Regions from separate parts of the Paenibacillus sp. FSL L8-0641 genome, predicted to be linked through region 1. Evidence: riboswitches for the same ligand, from Rfam matches in the RefSeq annotation. Region 1 holds a riboswitch; the other holds the start of a gene.

Region 1 (5,930 bases):
AAAAAATACAGGTTTCTGCTGTTTACCCGGATGGAACAGTAACGGATATCACGGATAAAGCTACTTGGGCATCAAGCGATGAAAAAATTGCAACGGTGAATAAAGGAACGATTATGGCCATCGGTGCGGGTTCGGCAACGGTGACCGCTAAGTATGGAGATAAGACCGTTTCGATCAAGACAGATGTCGAAACCTCTAGATTTCTGGATTTGAGCGAGGACAAGCTGAGCCTGAATGCCAAGGAATCCAAAAAGCTCAAGCTGACCGCAACGTACGTAACAGGTACGGAAGAAGATATCACAAGTAAGGCAGAGTGGAAGTCCAGCAATGAAGATATCGCTTTTGTCAGCGCGGGGGAAGTCACAGGTTATAAAACAGGTGAGGCTACCATCACCGCTTCTTATGGCGGCAAAACAGCTACAGCTACGGTATCCGTAAATGTACCCGGGGATCTGTCTCTGTCCTCCAAAACGGCAACAATTGATATTAATGAGGACTATACTGCAACTTTGACGGCTACTTACGCGGATGGGCGTAAGGAAGATGTAACACAGGATGCAGAATGGGCTTCAAGCGCGGAAGATATTGCTTCTGTGTCCAAAGGAACGATTACGGGTAAATCCGCTGGTAAAGCGGTTATTACAGCGACCTATAATGGCAAAAAACTGACGATTAACGTACAAGTTGGCCTTGTAGACCGTCTGGAAACAGACTCGCGTGTAATTGCGCTTGGTGCTCAGGAAACGAAGCAGCTGAAAGTAACAGGAGTTAAGAGTGGCGGTACAAAAACAGATGTAACCAAGGATGCCACCTGGACAACTAGCAATGTAAAAGTGGTTGAAGTTAGCGAAGGTTTGATCAAAGCGAATGGTAGTGGTAAGGCAACTGTGACTGCTTCATATGGCAAGCAAAACATTACGTTTACGGTAGAAGTGGACGTAGCGCAAAAGATTGAAGCGGATGCAATCGCGCTATCGCTCAAATCTGGAGATCAAAAAACCATCGCGATTGTGGTTAAATCGAGCGATGGTAAAGAAAAGGATGTTACAACCCAAGCTGAATGGAAAACGTCCAATTATAAGGTAGCCACTGTTAAAAAGGGTCAGGTTACCGCGGTCAGCTACGGTAAAGCTAACATTCAGGCGAAGTTCGGCGGGAAGATAATCAGCGTACCTGTAGATGTTGATACGCTTAAATATTTGCAAACAGACGAAGTCGCCTTGAATTTGAAGGCAGGACAGCTGGCTAAGGTTACGGCTACAGCCACGTATAAGGATGAGTCGGAGAAGGATGTTTCCAAACCGGCTGTCTGGTCCTCGTCCAGAATTATTGTGGCGACCGTCAAAGACGGTAACATTAAGGCACAGGGCAAAGGCAAAGCAGTAATTACTGTGAAATATGCAGGTAAAATGACGAAGATACAGGTAACCGTTCAGTAATCTGTAACCCGACTAAAAAGAAAAAGAGCAAGCATACGTCCAGCGACGATATGCTTGCTCTTTTCTTTATAAGGACGAATTCTCTTTCCCTAGGACAATGTGGGGGAGAGGTAGTCGCCTTGTTTTATAGAGGGAAAGTAATTGGTTTAAAGCTTAGAAATTACGACTTATTCTTCTTGATTGATGCGTTGCGTGTAAGTGATTCGGTCAAACGCTTGCCAGTCGGCGTCTGAGCCAAGCCGCCTTTGGCGGTCTCGCGGTGCTTCGACGGCATCGCGCTGCCGACTTCAAGCATCACGTCAATGACTTCGTCAGACGGAATAGCGCTGCGCACACCCGCCAAAGCCATGTCCGCTGCGGCAAGCGCAGTCACGGCTCCCAGGCCGTTGCGCACGATGCACGGAATCTCCACGAGTCCGGCGACGGGGTCGCAGATTAGGCCGAGCGTGTTCTTAAGAGCGAGGCCTGCGGCGTGAACAGCCTGTTCAGGCGTACCACCGCGTAGCTCGACCATAGCGCCAGCGGCCATCCCGATAGCTGAGCCAATCTCAGCCTGACAGCCTCCCTCCGCGCCAGAAATGAAGGAGTTGTTGGCGATCACGTAGCCAATGGCTCCAGCGGCGAATAGGCCGTTCACCATATGCTCATCATCCCAGCCGAACCGTTCCTGCGCACTGATGAACACACCAGGGATAACCCCACATGAGCCTGCGGTAGGAGTGGCGACAATGCGACCCATGGATGCATTAACCTCCGACACGGAGAGGGCATAAGCCATGGCGAGCGCAGAGGCATCACCGGAGCAGGTTTCCCCTGACCGCAGATACTCGGCCAGGCGCTTGCCGTCGCCGCCCGTCAATCCACTGCGGGATACGGTGTCTTGTGTCTGACCGCGATGAACGGCTTCCTTCATGACTTCATAATAATCAGACATTTGTCGAAAGATTTCTTCCTCCGTTGTATTCGTTTCTTGTACCTGCTCTTGAATCATCAAGCGGCCAATCGTGGTGGATTCTTCAGCGCATAAAGCGCTGATCTCATGTAGATGGCTAAACCGCATCGGATTCAGCTCCTTTTTTCAAATTAATCATCTTAATTTCATACATATGAGGTAAAGAACGCAGTTCCGCAATCAGTTCAGCTGGAGCAGAACTGTCCGTTTCAATGGCGGTGAGTGCTTCACCATCCCGGCCTTTGCGATCTACGTGCATATAGGCAATGTTAATGTGGGCCGCGCCCAGCGCTGAAGTTATTGCGCCCAATGTACCGGGCTTATCCGAGTGGAGAAGCACCAGCGTAGGCAGCTCCCCGGTCAGATTGACCCGGAATTCGTTGAGTTGCTGGACATGGATGCTGCCGCCGCCGATGGAGGAGCCCAGCAGTGTGCGCTGATCCTCGCCCTTCCACAACTCGAAACGGACGGTGTTCGGATGAGGAGCGGGGAGTCCACTGACGGCGAATTCCACGGTCATCCCGGCTTGCTCGGCCCATTGCTCGGCATCGGGAATCCGGTGATCGTCCGTATCGTAATTAAGCAGCCCTGCGATGAGCGCGAGGTCTGTACCGTGTCCTTTATACGTGTCGGCAAAGGAGCCGTACAGTGTCATACGGGCACGGTCAGGCTGCGCCCCGAGCCAGTGCCGGGCAACGCGTGCGAGTCGCACCGCGCCTGCAGTGTGTGAACTGGAAGGTCCGGTCATGGCCGGGCCGATAATAGAAAATACATCTTTGAAACGCATGGTGTGGCCCCCTGTATGTTCTAATACCATACTATATGGTATTTCCGCGTCTTTGCGCGGTTATGACGGTTCCTAATGCTGACGCACAATGTGAGCACAAAAAAGGACAGGATAAGGAAGTTTCCCTTATCTCTGTCCTCGTTACCTGAGAGTTTCGTGCGGTGTTCTTACCGCCTTACCCCTTGGGTGGCTTGCGCTCTCTCCAGAGTTGCGTCAGATGACGATACATGGACCTGAGAGATTATCCGCCAGCCGGGTGCTGGCGTCTTGCTCCTTCGGTGCCGCCAGAGTGTAAGCCTCCTGGACAGACTCTCCCGTCATCTTCATTCGCGTATACCGTTCTACATGTCTTTCTTAGCGTAATGTATGACGTGCTCGGTGTCAATCACAGGGTTCAATTTTTACATAAACGAGGATTTTGCAAAAATCCAATAAGCGACTTCCAATGAACAATATATAGATCGAAATGGCCTAGTTCGTCTAGATATTGCGCTTTGGAGCGACTGGAATCGAATTTTGCAAAATCCTGAAACAGGTGCATTTCCAATAAAAAAGATTAAAGTTTACATAATTATGGATGAAATCAGGAAGGAATTAGAAGATTGGCGGCTAATCTGATAGAGGACAAGTACATTTATGGAAATCATAGGAGGGATATTGACGTATGGTAAAAGGCTTGCGGTTCACAGGTTCACGCTTAAAAGGGATGCTGCATCTAGCAGCGATCGCATCACTGCTGATCGGGATCTTCGTTCCGTTCGGTCAGGTCAAGGCAGAGGGAGCATTGACAGTAGCCGAAGCACTTCAGGGCCAAAGCAGTGGAGGTACGGTGACGGTAGAAGGTTATATCGTCGGACATGCTACCGGATCGAAAACGGCTAACTTTTCTTCTCCGTTTGCGAATGATTTTAACGTACTGATTGCTGACCAGGCTAATGAACGTAGCACTTCTAATCTATTGGATGTACAGCTGACATCCGCGTACAGAGGGCAATTTGGACTGTCAGGCCATCCTGAGCTGATCGGCAGCAAAATTCGTGTGACGGGTACACTTGGCGCCTACAATAATTTTGGTGGAGTGAAAAGCCCAAGCGCTGTTGAACTGGTGAACGGAAGCGAGCCGGGGGAACCAGGTGAACCTGGTGAACCTGAACCTGGCAACCCGGGTCAACCTGAACCTGGCAACCCGGGTCAACCCGGTACTACATTGCCGGATGGAAAAGGCAAAAAGGTGCTGTTCGATAATACGCACGCACAGACCGCTGGTGCAGCAGATTGGGTCATTGAAGGCGCCTTCTCCGACTTTGCCAATGGACTGCGTAATGTAGGCTTTACGGTAGACCCATTAAATCGTCCTATTCCTTTTACTTATGGAGAGCAGGCCATAACCTATGACAAGCTGCGCCAATATGATGTGTTCATTATTGGTGAAGCGAATGTTGCCTTTAAGGCATCCGAGCAGGCTGCCCTGCTGCAATACGTGAATAACGGAGGGAGCGTCTTCTTCATCTCCGATCATTATAATGCGGACCGTAACAAAAACCGTTGGGATTCCTCCGAGGTTATGAATGGCTACCGTCGTGGAGCTTATACTAATCCGGCCAAAGGCATGACTGCAGAAGAGGCTGCATCACCGGCAATGCAAGGATTAACAAGCTCCGATTGGCTGGCGGCCAACTTTGGCGTTCGTTTCCGTTACAATGCGCTCGGTGATGTGAATGCTACCGACATTGTAGCCGCAGATCAATCTTTCGGTATTACCAAGGGTGTGCGCTCGATTGCCATGCATGCAGGATCTACGCTGGCTATTATTGATCCTACCAAGGCTAAAGGCATTGCTTATATCCCTTCAGGCACGAAAAAATGGGGGAATGCGGTAGATCAGGGGGTTTATAACGGCGGGGGCCGTGCGGAAGGACCTTATGCCGCTATCTCCAAGGTAGGCCAAGGCAAGGCGGCATTCATCGGTGATTCTTCCCCTGTAGAAGATGCTACACCGAAATATGTGCGTGAGGAAAACGGACAGTCGAAGAAGACATATGATGGCTTCAAAGAAGTGGATGATTCAACCTTCCTGGTGCAAACGGTTCAATGGCTTGCATGGAAGCAGGACTACACGAAATTGTCCGATGTGGCAGGTTTGACTCTGGATCAACCAACGAAGCTTCTGCCATTCGAAGAGCCTGCGGCGTCCACGGAACCACAGCCTGAGCCTTGGTCTGCTCCGGCAGCAGGCTACAAATGGTACGATCCTAGAACATTCAAGTCTGGCTCCTATGGAGCGGCTTCGTAAATTATATTGTCAGGAGCTCAATGTGAGCTTGGGTTAGTTAGTCGTTTGATCCCTGCTGAGGGATCAGGCGACTTTTTTTGTGATGAAAATTAACCTGTGGTTGGTTATTTCATTACATTTTGTGCCAGAAAGGCCGCACTATTGCTGGATCATTGATTTTTTAAATGATGTTGATAGCATAATCTTAATTGATATATCCATATACTGGTGATAGGATGTATTCAAATTATTCCGACAAAAACGGTATGTAATGTTCATGAGAGGTTTTAAACATCAAACATGGTGAGAATAAGCGGGACAAGACCATGGAGAATGGAGGAAGCGCGCATTGAATACCGAACCTGTGTTGGAAATTAAAGGATTATCCGTATCTTTTCGCATCCAGGATCAATATCACCCCGCAGTCGACCATCTGGATCTGACGGTCAACCCCAATGAAGTGCTGGCTGTAGTCGGAGA
Region 2 (5,930 bases), 3.7 Mb from region 1:
GTAACAAATCCCGTACGACCTGTTCGCCATCACGGATATTATAAATAGAAGAGTGATTCCAGTGTTGCAACACTGGCAGATTGTGCTCACTCATGATCTGCTCATAGGCTCGCTGTCTGCTGTGGGTATTAATGCTGCTTGGACGACCAAAAGCATTGGCTATACGAGTATAGCCTTTTTGTATCAAATGCTTTAGTGCTAGCATGTAACCTTCATATTGATCCATTGCCACGGAGCGAATATCGGTATGCTCCATTCGTTGCCAGGCTACGATTGGGCCATATTTACAATAGGTACTCAAAAAATCAGTGTCATTCACGCAGGAAATGATGACCAGCGCGTCGACTCTTTTTCTTTTTAAATCTTCAAAAGCTTGAAGCTCTTTCTTTTTGTCTTCTCCCGAAGTATAAATAATGGTCTGGAATTCATATTGTCCGGCGATTTCTACAAAGCTGTCCAGAAAAGCAAGAACAATTTCATTAATCGTTGAAGTGATGATACCAATCTGAAGCGTCTGACCCTTGGATAGGGAAATGGCATTCCGATTAGGAACATAATCTAATTCCTGCATGATTTTCAAAATCTTAGCTCTTGTTTCATGACTGACATGGGGGGACTGATTTAATACTCTGGATACCGTAGCCTTGGAAAAGCCCGCCAGTTTTGCAATTTGATCAAGATTCGACATGGAGCTTCTCCTCACATAAGAAAAAAATACTTGACATGAAACGCGTTACAACAATTAGGATGCTTATGAGGGCATTACGTCTATTTTAAAGCATCTGTCAATGCATTTCAAAGGAGAACGGTTACCGTTAGGTATGGATTCACATTTGCAGCATTTGATGGGGTTACTTAGGCCAAAGTAAAAATCTTATATACGGAAAGAGGTCTTTATACCATGACGATGTATCGGCAGGTCCAGAAGGCGAGAAAGCAGCAGGAAACCTGATTGGTGGCGTGAAAAATCCGTATCTGCAGTCCTCCGACTGGGGATGGCAGATCGATCCGATCGGCCTGCGTGTTACACTGAATACGTTTTATGATCGCTATCAAAAGCCGCTGTTCATCGTGGAAAATGGCTTGGGTGCATATGATAAGGTGGAGGAAGATGGCTCTGTGCATGACACATATCGCATTGATTACTTGCGTCAGCATATTGCCCAAATGAAGGAAGCGATTGCCGACGGTGTTGATCTGATTGGTTACACCAGCTGGGGCCCTATCGACCTTGTGAGCATGTCTACTTCCGAAATGTCCAAGCGCTACGGATTTATTTACGTTGATCTGGATGATGACGGTAACGGAACGCTCAAACGCTCCAAAAAAGACTCTTTTAATTGGTATAAAAATGTGATAGCAACCAACGGTGAAGAATTGTAATTCCATATCATCTCGGGCGGGTATAGCAGGGGACATCCTAAGGATGCGATCTGCTGTACCCGCTTTTTTGATAGACTCAATAATAATATTTCAGAGGGCTTCACAAACTTTTCACTTGTAATAAGCTGAAAGTTTTCTGTATAATGAATAAAAATTTCATATGTCTGGTTGATGTTTGCGGGAGATGGAACGAAGGTTCCGACCGAAGGGGCAAAACTCTCAGGTGCTTAGGCTGTTTACAGCCACAAGCGGGGACCGTAAACGGACAGAACTCTGGAGAGACCCTTAATTGGGCGCCGAAGGTGCACCGCAGAGAACATCTGCTTAAACTCTCAGGCAAAAGGACAGAGACGCGAATAACCTGTGACAGGGAATACCCTAGGCTTTTTTATGAGCTATTAGAGGTAGAAACCTGCACAAGATGGTTGTATTTTTTCGTGCCTTTAACCTCTCCAGGAGTCGAATCAGCTGATTTGACTCTTTTTTGTTTTCTAATATGTTGGAGGAGCGGGTTGAAAATGAATTTGGTACATGTGTTAGAAACGATTGACAGCTGGATATGGGGAGCGCCGCTTCTTATTCTCGTGATGGGCACGGGGTTGTGGCTAACGATCCGCTTGAAGCTGCTTCAGGTTATTCGATTGCCTTTGGCGCTCAAGCTAATTGGTAAAGCGCCGGACGAAGGTAGCGGAGATGTAAGCAGCTTCGGTGCATTGAGTACGGCACTGGCAGCTACTGTAGGTACAGGAAGTATTGTTGGCGTGGCGACAGCGATCAAGCTGGGTGGGCCCGGTTCATTATTCTGGATGCTGGTTGCAGCTTTTTTCGGGATGGCAACCAAATATGCGGAAGGATTATTATCCGTTAAATACCGTGTTAAAGACCGGAACGGACAATTTTCGGGTGGTCCGATGTATTATATTGAAAACGGACTTGGCCGCCGTTTCAAGCCGCTGGCGATGTTGTTTGCCTTTTCTGGTGTTCTTGTAGCCCTATTTGGAATCGGTACTTTTCCGCAAGTAAAGGCTATCGTTTCTTCGACGGAAAGTAGCTTTGGAGTGCCAACGGTAGTTACAGCGATCATTATTTCCGTGTTAACTGCTGTTGTTACGATTGGAGGACTCAAAAGTATTGCCAAGGTATCCACAAAGATTGTTCCATTCATGTCGGGGCTCTATATCGTAGTTTGCTTAATTGTACTCATTAAGTTTGCAGGAGAGCTTCCTCATGCGATTGCTTTAGTATTACAAGGGGCCTTCTCGACCACATCTGCAACGGGTGGATTTGCCGGAGCGACGATTATGTTGGCGATGCGAAGTGGAGTTGCCAGAGGTATTTTTGCTAATGAAGCCGGTTTGGGAAGTGCGCCAATTGCAGCAGCTGCTGCTAAGACGAAATGGCCTGCAGAACAAGGGTTGATATCCATGACAGGCGTATTTATCGATACGATGATTATTTGTAATCTGACGGGATTTACGTTGCTGGTTACGGGAATATGGAGTGGAAATGACGATGGAGGTCTGATGACCCAGCATGCGTTTTCCAGTGCCTTTCCGGCTGGTGCAGAACTCGTGACGATTAGCCTTATTTTATTTGCATTCACAACGATACTGGGCTGGAATTACTACGGGGAACGTTGTGTTGAATATTTACTGGGTGTCAAATGGATTAAACCATACCGTTATTTGTTCATCGCACTTGTGGCAGGAGGTGCGTTCATCAAGTTGGAAGCCATTTGGCTGCTGGCAGATATCTTTAACGCAATGATGGCTTTCCCGAACCTGATTGCACTGCTTGGTTTGTCAGGCATTGTCGTTGCAGAAACCCGAATCTATATGGATTCTCTGAATTCTAGTAAGAAAAAGGGCATTCTTGCAGGTGCCAGTGTAGGGGCAGCTATTCAAGTAGAAGAAAAGGGACACACGGTTAATTCATAAATTCCAAAAGGGAGTGCCTTCAGCCATCACAGGCTTGAGGACACTCCCTTTTGAATGTTATAACGATGCACGCAAAATAGCTAAAATATCTTCTTGATTCAGCTTTTTATAATTACCGAAGCCTCCATATTCCATTTCACGGGCTGCAATGGTTGCGATTTTTTCCAATTGCTCATCATTAATATTGTAATCGGCCAGGGTGGAAGGGGCACCGAGACTTGTCCAGAATGCACTAAGACGGTCAATACCCTCCAAAGCGATTTCTCTATCTGTTTTATCTACGGTGTCTAAGTCAAACATGCTGAGCATCAGCCGTTTCATGCGTGCAGCATCCTGATCGACCGTATGTCTCATCCAGTTGGGGAATAGGATCGCCAGACCGCCAGCATGAGGAATATCATATACAGCAGATAATGCATGTTCAATCGTATGCGAAGCCCAGTCCCCGAAGTAGCCCATTTGCAGTGTTCCGTTAAGAGCAATCGTTCCGGCATATAAAATCGTTTCACGATGCTCGTAGTTGTGCAAATCCTCCAGCAGTTTAGGTGCAGTTTCGATCACGGTTTGCAGCACGGAAAAGCACATACGATCTTGCAACGGTGTATTTTTAACATTGTGAAAATACTGTTCAAACACATGGCTCATCATATCCACCATGCCATATACCGTCTGATCACGTGGCACAGAGAAGGTGTTTTTTGGGTCCAGAATCGAAAACTTCGGATGCGTCACCGCGCTGCCCCATACGTATTTTTCGTTCGTTTCCCAGTTGGTGATGACAGAATCCGGATTCATTTCTGAACCGGTGGCGGCGAGTGTGAGGATGGTGCCGAATGGTAGAGCCTCGGTCGGCATGTGCTTTTTGTTGATAATATCCCACACATCGCCGTCATATTTAGCCCCTGCTGCGATGGCTTTGGTGCAATCAATAACGCTTCCGCCGCCTACTGCAAGTAAGAAGTCGATGTTTTCATTTCGGCAAATGTCGATGCCCTTCTTAACGGTGGACAAGCGCGGATTCGGCTCTACGCCGGACAATTCATGAATGTTAAGATGTAGCGGCTCTAACGCGTTTAATACCTGGTCATACAGACCATTTCGCTTGGCACTTCCGCCTCCGTATATCAGTAAAATATTTTTGCCGTAATTCAGCAGCTCCTGCTGCAGTTCTTCAATTTGATTGTCTCCAAATATTAATTTGGTGGGGTTATAATATGTGAATTTGTTCATCTGGAAAGTTCCCCTCAGTTCATAGTTCATGTTCAAATCGTAAATCGCTTAACCTGATTGCCTGTTGAATACCTAACTTTACCATGTAAGCTATTTGAAATGACGATTAACTATTATACATGAAATGAATAAGGGAATTCAAATAAATCTAATCTTTGACCGCTCCGGCGGCAAGATCGGAAATAAACTGGCGGCTAATGAAAAGAAATAAAATTATAAGTGGCAGTACAGCAAGCAGGGTGCCCGCAATGACCATCGCATAATCCGTATTGTATATCCCGTTTAATTGTGACAGTGCAATCTGGAGTGTGAATTTACGCTCATCCGTTAAGACGATTAACGGCCATAAATAATCATTCCAGGCTCCTATAAAGGTAAACGCGCCGAGAAAAGCGAACGCAGGACGTAGAATAGGCAGTGCTACATTCAAGTACAGCCGAAAAAAGCTGCATCCGTCCATCCGCCCCGCATCCAGCAGCTCCTTTGGAATGGATTCTTCCGCATATTGACGAATCCAGAAAATGCCGAAGGCATTTACCATCCCCGGGATAATAAGCGCTTTGAACGTACCTACCCATCCAAAGGTGGCCATCATGACAAAGGAGGGGACAAGCGAAAGTTGTGAAGGGACCATCATTGTAGCTAGCAGAACGATAAATAGCACTTTTTTGCCCGGAAAATCAAACTTGGCGAATGCAAAACCTGCCAGTGAATCGAAAAACAGAACCAATAGGGTAACAGAACCGGCTACAAAAAGGGTATTAAAAAAGGCTCCGGCAAAATTAATCTGCTGCAATACTCTCGTTATGTTATCCAAGAAGTGGCTACCAAACCACAATTGCGGTGGAAAACGATAGATGTCTGAAGTTGTACGGGTTGCCATGACGATCAGCCAGTAAAATGGAAACATCGACAGGATGATTCCCACCAACAATCCGGCATATAAAACAAAGGATTTTGCACGTGTCTGCATCATGTTGTGAAGCTCCTTCCCATCGTTATTTTTTACCTCGAACAAGTTTCCAGTTGATGATGGAGAATAGAGCAATGATGAGGAACATGCCCCATCCGACGGCTGCACCATATCCAAAATAGTTGTTAATGAACGACTCGCGGTACAGGTATAAAACGATGGTCATGCCACTTGCCCCGGAACCGCCGTCATTACCGACCAGGACCTGTGGCTCGGTGAAGAGTTGCATACCGCCGATGGTGGACGTAATGACCGTAAACAGAATGACTGGGCGCAGCATGGGGATAGTGATGCGGAAAAAAGCTTGCGCTCCGGTTGCTCCGTCTATTTTGGCGGCCTCATACAGCACATGCGGAATACTCTGAAGTCCGGCCAGATAGATGATTGCGTTATAGCCCATCCATCTC

The links. A riboswitch is a leader RNA that binds a small molecule or an ion and turns the genes downstream of it on or off. The one in region 1 is predicted to bind glycine.
Region 2: it holds a riboswitch for glycine, as region 1 does, so the genes downstream of both, MKY16_RS18935 (alanine/glycine:cation symporter family protein) here and sdaAB (L-serine ammonia-lyase, iron-sulfur-dependent subunit beta) in region 1, are expected to answer to the same signal.

What each region holds. Positions count from the first base shown of each region.
Region 1 is NZ_JBBOUW010000001.1:472,514-478,443, forward strand. Features, by position in the region: gene MKY16_RS02100 (Ig-like domain-containing protein) at 1-1,439, shown strand, start outside; gene sdaAA (L-serine ammonia-lyase, iron-sulfur-dependent, subunit alpha) at 1,600-2,499, opposite strand; gene sdaAB (L-serine ammonia-lyase, iron-sulfur-dependent subunit beta) at 2,489-3,178, opposite strand; glycine riboswitch at 3,390-3,505, opposite strand; gene MKY16_RS02115 (DUF6359 domain-containing protein) at 3,843-5,471, shown strand; gene MKY16_RS02120 (ABC transporter ATP-binding protein) at 5,800-5,930, shown strand, end outside.
Region 2 is NZ_JBBOUW010000001.1:4,190,733-4,196,662, reverse strand. Features, by position in the region: gene MKY16_RS18945 (LacI family DNA-binding transcriptional regulator) at 1-688, opposite strand, end outside; partial or broken gene MKY16_RS18940 (family 1 glycosylhydrolase) at 910-1,383, shown strand; glycine riboswitch at 1,552-1,628, shown strand; glycine riboswitch at 1,647-1,741, shown strand; gene MKY16_RS18935 (alanine/glycine:cation symporter family protein) at 1,902-3,320, shown strand; gene MKY16_RS18930 (iron-containing alcohol dehydrogenase) at 3,378-4,550, opposite strand; gene MKY16_RS18925 (carbohydrate ABC transporter permease) at 4,699-5,526, opposite strand; gene MKY16_RS18920 (carbohydrate ABC transporter permease) at 5,549-5,930, opposite strand, start outside.